DNA from 3 places in the Glaciecola sp. 2405UD65-10 genome. Region 1 is predicted to be linked to each of the others. Evidence: predicted binding sites of a transcription regulator. Region 1 holds the regulator's gene; each other region holds the start of a gene.
The links. The regulator LexA, encoded in region 1, represses DNA repair genes until DNA is damaged. The targets are predictions, from matches to a motif close to TACTGTATNNNNATACAGTA.
Positions count from the first base shown of each region.

Region 1 (3,284 bases):
CGCAATTTCAGACATAGTTAACTGTTTTGAAAACGACGCCATTGAAGTACCGCTCTTACCGTTTACGACTATATCAATGTGCCCTGGAATATCTTCGGTAGCCATTTGCGAACCTTTCAATGCCGGGAAAACACCCGGTAAACCTTCACCGTTAGGCATATGACAAGCCGCACATACGCCGTCATAAATGCGTTTACCGTTTGTCATTAGCTCATCCATGCTCATGTTCATAGCCAATAAGCGCTGCTCTTCTTCGCGCGCTTTTTGCGCAATGGCTTCTTGCTCTGCTATCCACGCTTCATATTCAGCAGGCTCTTTTGCAATAACTACCACGGGCATAAAACCATGATCTTTGCCGCAAAGTTCAGCGCACTGTCCGCGATATATACCGGGCTCGTTTACATTCGTCCACGCTTCGTTAATAAAACCGGGGTTAGCATCTTTTTTAACGGCAAAGTCAGGCACCCACCACGAATGAATAACGTCATCTGAGGTAATTAAGAATCTGACTTTTTTTCCAGTAGGAATCACTAAGGGGCGGTCTACTTCTAGCAGGTAATTTTCGGTTTTTTCGAATTTGTTTTGTATTTGCTTTTGCTGGGTGGCCATTACTGAATAAAATTCAAGGTCATTATCCCTGTATTTGTAATGCCATTTCCACTGGGAACCGGTTACCAAAATGGTTACATCTGGCTTACTTACGTCTTCCATATCAAGCAAGGTTTTAGCCGCAGGCACTGCCATACCAACTAAAATTAGAAAAGGCACCACTGTCCATGCAATTTCCACTTTCACGTTTTCATGAAAATTCGCTGGCTTTGCCCCTTTAGATTTTCTATGGGCGATCATGGAATAAAACATTACACCAAAAACTAATACGGCAATTACCACGCAAATGAAAAACATTAGCATGTGTAAATCATACACTTGATGAGAGATGTCAGTTACACCCGGACGCAAGTTCAAATCTGAACGGCCACTGCTAGCAACATTTTCTGCAAAAGCACTCGTCGAGAAAATGCTAGGTAGTAGAAAAGAAAGGAAAGGTCTGAGCTTCACACTAATACTCCCACTATGTGTACAAAAAACAGATGCATATAGCAAAGCCACACATCCATATTGCAGACAAAAGATTAAATTAAAGTAACGCAAATGTTTATATTTTGTAAAAACACGATCAATAATCAAACAATTTTCGCCGCTAGTCTAGTGTTTTTTATAATTTTTATTCAGTATTTGCTTTATTAATAAGCGAATTGCGTAGGGGAATTAAAAAAGGGCGCTTAGAAATAAGCGCCCTATGGGATGATTTTTCACAAACTAATTGTTAACCAAACAGTTTTTTAGATTATAAATCGCCGTGATCGCGAATAACGCCTACAGCTAAACCTTCAACGGTAAAGAATTGCGAGGCTAGATCAACTCGAATTGGCTCGAATTCTTCATTCTCAGCATGCAATAAAATTTCACTGCCTTTACGCTCGAAACGCTTAACCGTAACATCTTCATCAACTCGCGCTACCACTACTTGACCGTTATTCACTTGATCCGTTTTATGAACCGCCAGCAAATCACCATCCATTATGCCAATGTCTTTCATACTCATTCCGCGTACGCGCAACAAGTAATCAGCCTGGGGGTGGAACATGGTAGGGTCACACTTAAATCTATTTTCAATGTGCTCTTGAGCTAATATGGGTTCACCCGCGGCTACTTGGCCTATTAAGGGCAAGCCATCTTCTACCTCATCTTCTAAATCAACGTTAAGTTTTATACCGCGGCTTGTGCCCGGCAAAATTTCAATAACGCCTTTTTTAGCCAAGGCTTTTAAATGCTCTTCTGCAGCATTTGCAGATTTAAAACCAAGTTGGCGCGCAATTTCTGCTCGCGTAGGGGGCATACCCGTATCAATCATAGTAGTTTTTATGAGATCAAGTACTTCTTGTTGCCTAGGGGTTAGTGGACGCATACACAGCCTGTTCATCTATACAGTTAAACCCAGTATAACTTTTAATAAGCTATTAGCAACTTTATTTTACGTTTATCAGCTAGATATGAACATTTTTATAGCTTGAAGTGGTCTTACTAGCGGGGAATGTTATGTTTTGATACAACTTTACAGTGCATCTGCAGCCTTAGTTCGTGATAACATTGTAATCTCAATAAATATTCCATTTTCCAACATTATCATTTTTATACTACTGGAGATTTTATGAAAGCGATTGTAAACTTTTTACGATCATTGCTTGCTAAGCCTATTGGATGGCTAGTTTCGGTTAAAAGTATTCCCAACGATTTAACAAAAGAGCTGGGCATTGACCCATCAAAGCCTATTGTATATTTGCTGCAAACAAAATCGTTCACCGATTCTATTGCCCTAGAAAAATCAACAACATTCCTAAACTTGCCTTCGCCTAAAACCATGCTAAAGCTTGAAGGTGAGCAATACGAACGTAGCTATTATTTAAATCGTCCGCAAAGTATTATTACTCGGCAAATAAAACCAACCACAATTGAAGATAACTTCACGCAAATGTTTCATTTTCAGCGTGAGCACCAAGACGTTGACGTCCAGCTTGTTCCTGTTTTCATATCATGGGGGCGTTCAGCAGGAAAAGAGCGTTCAGGGTTTGCGCAGTTAATTGCAATTAAAGCCTCGCCTAACTGGCTACGTAAAGCCATGATTGTTTTGTTCTTTGGGCGTGATAATTTTGTAACCTACTCAAAGCCTGTTTCCACTAAAGAAATGGCGGCGTTAAAAGGAAGCGATCAACAAATAGCCCATAAGTTAATACGTGTGGCACGTACCCATTTTCAGCGCAAGCAACAAACTTTAAGCGGCCCAACGTTGTTAGAAAGGGCTAGCTTGTATAATTCTATTTTAGGTGCAAGCTCGGTTAAACAAGCCATAGAAGACGAGGCAAAACACAAAAAGGTTCACCCCACAAAGGCACGCGCAAAAGCCCAAAGGTATGCCAAAGAGATTGCCGCTGATTACCGTGAAGGCTTAATTAGAATTGGTGACCGCGTACTTAGCCGGGTATGGAACAAAATTTACGATGGCATAGATGTAGGGCATGCCGACCGCGTGCGAGAGCTTGCCGCAAACGGCCATGAAATTATTTATGTGCCTTGCCACCGAAGCCATATGGATTACTTACTATTAACTTATGTAATTTATCATGAAGGTTTAGTAACCCCCCATATTGCTGCTGGTATTAATTTGAATTTCTGGCCTGCAGGGCCAATTTTTAGGCGCTGCGGAGCGTTCTTTTTGCGCCGAA
Region 1 is NZ_JBMEUF010000001.1:2,320,619-2,323,902, forward strand. It holds gene coxB (cytochrome c oxidase subunit II) at 1-1,020, opposite strand, end outside; gene lexA (transcriptional repressor LexA) at 1,349-1,969, opposite strand; gene plsB (glycerol-3-phosphate 1-O-acyltransferase PlsB) at 2,213-3,284, shown strand, end outside.

Region 2 (3,284 bases), on a different contig from region 1:
TCAGTGGTAGCGAAAAGTTCTATGACTGCTGACGGTTTAGCAACTGCCTTAATTGTTTTAGGTAAAGACCGCGGCTTTTTAATTGCTGAAAAAAATAATATTGCAGCTCTTTTTATTACAAAAGAGGGTGAAGACTTTGTTGAATACCCAACAAGCGCGTATAATGCACAAGTCAATGTAATAAAGCCTAGTAATTCCGGTCTTTAAAGTAACTTATAAAAATTTTTTAACTACAGAAGAGTTTAGAATTGAGTACATTTATTTTAGCATTTGGTTTTTTCTTATTAATGTCACTAGCTATGGGGCTAGGTTACATATTGCAAAAGAAAAGTATATCGGGTTCATGTGGCGGCCTTGGTGCTGTTGGTGTTGAAAAAGCATGTGATTGCCCTGAACCCTGCGATCGCAAAAAAGCGCGTTTAGAAAGGGAAGAAAAACGCCAAGAGAAATTAGCAGAGTGGAAGAATAATCAGATTTTGTAGACTATAAATAGCGTGTCACCTAATGGGTTTCACGCTCATTATATGCTTCTATGCTGTCGATCAATTTTGTTGAAAGATGTGAGTTTGTATTCACAACCAAATAAGTAGGCACTTCAAATAGAAATTGTTCTGCAAAACCACTATCTAGTCTTTTAAACGTATTGCTCTCATGGCTATTTGATAAATAGTAATCAATGGGTTTTTTGTAGCTTATAAGATGGTGTGTATGCTGACGTAAAAATACCATAAAGGCTTGGCGTGCGTTGGCCTTATCAATAAACTTATAGCCTTTCTTGAGTAACCTTGAGCGCTCTCCGTGATACTCAAACTTATTAATTGCAGACACTGTTTTTTTACTGAAGTCTTTTTTACTGTATAGCATTACCTCAAGCTTCGTATAGGGTTTTGTAGAAAAGTGAGCCGTTTTATTTAAGGCTTTAGTCGCCTTAGTATTTATGGTGATATCTAGCTTATTTTGATTAAAGTCATGATAAATTCTAGCGGCAGAACCGCAATAGAATTGAACCGGTAAGCGAGTTGAACTAAGCACTTTTTTGACATAATCAATTGCGTCACCGTAGCAAGAATCGTTTGTTTCTTTTAGTACAAGCGGAGGGAAAATTACTAATCCCACTCTAATAGGCTGGGGATTATAATTAAAAGGGTGTTCAGTACTACTTACTACCTTGCTATATAAAGTGGCAAATATCGCTAGCGCCAACACAATAAACTTCATCTAATCCCTTTTGTTATAATTTTTTTTAGATTAACTACTCTGCACTTTTTTTCCTAGCATTATTTTTAGAAAACACTATGAATAAACCTAAAAAAGTAGCACAATACTGTTAATTTATACAGCTATGGTGTGTTATGCGAAAGTTTATACACGTAGACATGGACGCGTTTTACGTTTCTGTTGAGGTGCGCGATAATCCTTCGTTAGCCAATAAACCCGTAGCAGTAGGCGGGAAATCCACGCAGCGAGGCGTGTTATCAACCTGTAATTATTTGGCTCGTGAATACGGCGTGCGCTCAGCTATGCCTACATCCATGGCTAAACGACTTTGCCCTCAGTTAATAATTGTGCCTGGCAGAATGCAGGTGTATCAAGCTATTAGCAGTCAAATCAGAGAAATTTTTTCTCGTTATACTCCTCTTATAGAACCGCTATCCTTAGATGAAGCCTATTTAGATGTGACTGACTGCACGCAATTTTCAGGCTCAGCAACGCTTATTGCGCAAGATATTAGAAGTAGTATTCACAAAGAACTCGGCTTAACCGCTTCAGCGGGCATTGCACCACTTAAGTTTATCGCCAAAATAGCCTCTGATATGAACAAGCCAAACGGGCAATATCTTGTAAAGCCTGACCAAATCATTCCCTTTATTGAACATCTACCACTTAATAAAATTCCCGGCGTGGGGAAAGTTACCTTTGGCAAATTACAAGAAATGAACCTAAATACCGGTGCTGATATTCGCGCGAGTGAGCAGTCTTTGCTTATTAAACGCTTTGGGAAATTTGGATTAAGCTTATGGCGTAAATGCCAAGGGATTGATGCGCGTGGGGTAGAAACAAGTCGAATTCGAAAATCGGTAGCAGTTGAGCGTACCTTTGCCGAAAATATGATTAATGAGCCTGATTTACAAGCTTATTTAAAAGATTCGCTACTACCTGAATTAGAAAGGCGTGCAGGTAAGCATTTAAAAACCAGAAAAATAGACAAGCTAGGCGTTAAACTTAAATTCTCTGACTTTCGCCAAACTACAAAAGAGCATAAAAGCGCAGAGCTAAATGCAAACGTTTTTTCAGCCTTACTAGAAGAAGCTTGGGAACGCAGAAATGGCAAAGATGCACGTTTGCTGGGCGTATATATTGGTTTTGCTGATGATACTGGCAGTGCGAAGCAACTATCTTTGATGTTAGACTAAACAAAACATGTATTTTTTAGCAGGGGCTTTTATGTCAGATAATCAAATCTCAGTAAAACTCAAAATTGGTAGGTATCAACACTATAAAGGCGGTATGTATGAAGTTATTGATACCGTTATTCATTCAGAAGATGAATCACTATTGGTGTTGTATCGCCCCTTATATGGCGAAGGTAAGTTGTGGGTTCGTCCGTATTCAATGTTCATTGAAGAAGTGCAAACCGATGCGGGTAAAAAGCCACGTTTTGCTTTTGTAGAATAAATATTGTGCCTTGAGCAAATCTTTTTTCTAAATAAAAAGGTATCAATAGCACAAAATCAACAGCACAATACACGTACAAAAAGGAAGTTAAATGAAACGACTTACGCTTATTTTTAGTTTGTTAGTTACTAATTTTACCATTGCCAACGCCACTATAGCCGACGATCGCTTTGCTGACGTTGAAGTCAAAGCTAAGGCAGTTGGTGGTTCCGTTCATATGCTTGTAGGGGCGGGAGGGAATATAGGTGTGTCGGCTGGTGAAGATGGCTTATTAATGATTGATGACCAATATGCGCCATTGGCTGAAAAAATAGCGCAAACCTTATCAACCTTAAGTGAGCAGTCACCGCGTTATATTATAAATACTCACTACCATGGTGATCATACAGGTTCAAACGCGTTTTTTCATGAGCATAAAGGCGCCACTATATTTGCCCACGAAAATGTGAGAATACGCTTAGCCTCAGCTGACAATGGAGCTAGCAAAGCGCTACCCGTAGTAACGTACAAAGACGGCCTTAAGTTTCATTTTAATAACGAGACCATTCACGTTTTCCATTTACCTCTAGGCCACACAGACGGTGATTCTGTGGTGTGGTTTGAGGAAC
Region 2 is NZ_JBMEUF010000004.1:45,868-49,151, reverse strand. It holds gene ACOI22_RS16965 (FAD:protein FMN transferase) at 1-207, shown strand, start outside; gene nqrM ((Na+)-NQR maturation NqrM) at 249-482, shown strand; gene ACOI22_RS16955 (transporter substrate-binding domain-containing protein) at 502-1,218, opposite strand; gene dinB (DNA polymerase IV) at 1,353-2,414, shown strand; gene ACOI22_RS16945 (DUF1653 domain-containing protein) at 2,446-2,676, shown strand; gene ACOI22_RS16940 (MBL fold metallo-hydrolase) at 2,768-3,284, shown strand, end outside.
Region 2: dinB (DNA polymerase IV) is a predicted target of LexA. The motif match lies at 1,323-1,342, and genes of this name have one in related genera.

Region 3 (3,284 bases), 290 kb from region 1:
AGTAGGCTTTCCTCAGCAAAAACGCAATAATCGGTTATTGCCAGTATACTGTTGGCCGGATAATGCGTTAACCCGCAGGCAATTGATATGTCAGCTTCTCGCATGGCTTCCATATCATTATTGCCATCACCAACAAATACCACTAAATGACCTTTTGCTTGATAGCGCCTTACAATATCCTCTTTTTTTAGAATAGTTTTGAGCTTAACTATTTTGTTGTCTTCCACCACGGCGGTTGAAGAATAGGTGGTACATTTTAATTGACTGGTAATCCCGCCAATCCATTCTTGACAATTGCCGGTGGCAATAACGCACTGTTCAGCATGACTATTAATAAATTGTTGAAGGTTTTCAAAAAGAGGGACTTTGCTTAATGTGGCCCGAACTTCGTTAACGTCAAAGCGACCTAGTATTCCTACCCGCTGGATAAAGCTTTCAACAAAGGGGATGTTGCCAGCAATTGTTTGTGATGTGAGCGTGTTAATTTCGCCCTCAACATTAAACGCTTTCGCAATTACGGGTAAGGTTTCTTGTTTAGTGATTGTGCCATCTAAATCAAATATAAAGATTGGCGATTTTGCAGCGCGTTGTGCAGCCATATTAATTAGTTTCCAGTATCGTATATTGCTGTTTCACAAAAGATGTACTTTTCTTGGTAAAAATCATTCTTAGTTAGACCCAAACAAATTTTTGCTTGTTACTTTTGCTTGCTTAATGACCTCAATTGGCACCGTTTGCCAATTTTCCCCTTCACCCACTGAAAGGTCTTTTTTAGGTGAGCGCCAATTACCGTAAGTAAAACGTAAATAGCCATCAAAATCGGTAGGTATGTACAAGTCAGTATCGCGCCAGCGAAATGGAACTAAAGTGTTTGTGTGGTGCGCGGGGGTAGACCATGCGCCAAAACTACTTAACTTAACTGCCATGCCGTCTTGCACGCCTTTCATAGCAATAGAAATAGGGAAGGATTTATACGAGCAGCCTTGTTTTGGGCTAAAGCTAAGATGAAAATATAAAGTACGGCCATTAATATCAACGTCTTTGTGAAGGCTCCAATCTACGTCTTTGTCTAATTCATGAATTAATGAAAGCAGGTGCGCTTCTATTTTATCGGCGTGTTGAAAATCGGCTGCTAAGTCAATGTCGTCATCCCATAATATAAGCTCGTTATCGCGCATTATTCCCAGCAAAGTGCCGTAATCAATATGCAGTGGAATTTGCTTTTGTAGCGCTCCACCGCAAATTTTGTCAATTAATTTATGGGCTAATTGTAAAGTAGGGGGGTGCTGAAAAGGATGTAGGTTTTCACCTGCATTCTTAAAATACTTCTTATGTGGCGTAACTACTTTGTTTGCATCAATACCGAGTTCTTCAATCAATTGTTTTTTGATTGTGCCTTCCCAGTAACACGCTATTAGAATTTGGTCGTAGTCATACTGACTGATTTTTGACGGCGAGATAATTGGCATTCCACGAAACATTTTTCCGTGTTTATCTTCGTCGTTGTCAATGGCAGCTAAGTACTCTCTGTTTTCAGGCAGGTTGTCCAGTAAGTTAACGGCTGAACCACCGGTTCCAAAAAGTAGTGTTTTCATCATACTAGACTCTGGATGTAATAAAAAATTGGCATTATTAATTGATGTTTTTTACAGCAATGCAAATTGCAAGCCAAAATACCCTGTATGCATAGTTGCGTATATTGGTAGTTTTTTATGCCTAAGTTTTGCGCAATAAGTAAAAGCGGTGTCGCCATGTAAAAACAAGCTATTATTATTAAGTGAGCCATCCTCTTAGCTTAGGATAATTGTACTGTATATATATACATGCTGTATTCCCTGAACTACGTAAATAGGGTTACGGGTAGCTGATACGTGTTGAGTCAAATATTCGCCCGTGTAATTTAAGTTTTGAGGCTTCAGGTAAATATAGTTCGAGTATGATTGATAAAATAACCCAAAAACTTGAGATTCTTTCTGATGCTGCTAAGTATGATGCTTCATGTGCAAGTGGCACTGCGGGCAAGCGTAAAGCGGGTAAAGATGATAAAACCGGCATAGGGTCTCTCACTGGTGGTACGGGAATTTGCCACAGTTTTACGCCTGACGGACGCTGCGTTTCCCTACTCAAAATTCTAATGACCAACTACTGTATATACGATTGTCATTATTGTATTAATAGGGTTTCGAGCAATGTTCGCCGCGCACGTTTTTCTGTTAAAGAAACCGTAGATTTAACGCTAAATTTTTATAAACGAAACTATATTGAAGGCCTGTTTCTAAGTTCAGGCATTGTAGGTTCGCCTGACCATACAATGGAAAGTATGGTGCGTATTGCTAAGTCATTGCGCTTAGATCACAACTTCAAAGGCTATATTCACTTAAAAACTATCCCTAATGCCTCGCCTGAGCTGCAAGCTGAGGCCGGTTTGTACGCTGATCGCCTTAGTATTAATGTAGAAATGCCTACGCAGCCATCTTTAAATAAATACGCCCCTGAAAAAGACCTAGGCGCTATTCACGGTGCAATGAACACGATTAAAGATAAAATTACCGAGCATAAGCGCGATAAAACACATACCGGTAGGCGCCCTGCAAGGTTTGCCCCTGGCGGCCAGTCTACACAAATGATTATAGGCGCTGATGGCTCAACAGATAAAACCATTTTAACGTCGAGCACCCAGCTGTATAGCCAGCAAAAACTCCGTAGAGTTTACTATTCTGCGTTTTCTCCTATACCTGATGCGTCAGAAGTTCTGCCGCTAAAACCCGCGCCGTTAATACGAGAGCACCGCTTATATCAAGCTGACTGGCTGTTGCGTTTTTACGGGTTTGGGCTTGATGAAATACTGCAAGGAACAACTGACAATATGCTCGATATGGATCATGATCCAAAGCTATCTTGGGCTTTAAGAAACAAACATATATTTCCTATTGACCTAAACAAAGCTGACAAACAACTTCTGTTAAGAGTGCCTGGCTTAGGTGCGCGTACAGTGCAAAAGCTGTTGTCTATTCGAAGTTACACTAAGCTTTCTTGGTTTGACTTAACGAAAATGCGTTTGCCGCTTAACAAGCTAAAGCCATTTATAACCGTTAGTGATTACCGCCCAGCTATTCATTTACTTGACGGAATTAACTTTGAGGCACGGTTTAAGCAGCCAAAACAAATGGAACTGTTCGCTGCAAACACCGCTATTCAGCAATAATGAAAACTATCACCATTAGTGCTGTGCCTGGCTATACCGAATGGCGAACAGCGGCTAGGGAATGCTTGGCTGCTGGTTT
Region 3 is NZ_JBMEUF010000001.1:2,607,439-2,610,722, reverse strand. It holds gene ACOI22_RS11510 (HAD-IB family phosphatase) at 1-599, opposite strand, end outside; gene ACOI22_RS11505 (LicD family protein) at 669-1,598, opposite strand; gene ACOI22_RS11500 (putative DNA modification/repair radical SAM protein) at 1,937-3,205, shown strand; gene ACOI22_RS11495 (TIGR03915 family putative DNA repair protein) at 3,205-3,284, shown strand, end outside.
Region 3: ACOI22_RS11500 (putative DNA modification/repair radical SAM protein) is a predicted target of LexA. The motif match lies at 1,808-1,827, and genes of this name have one in related genera.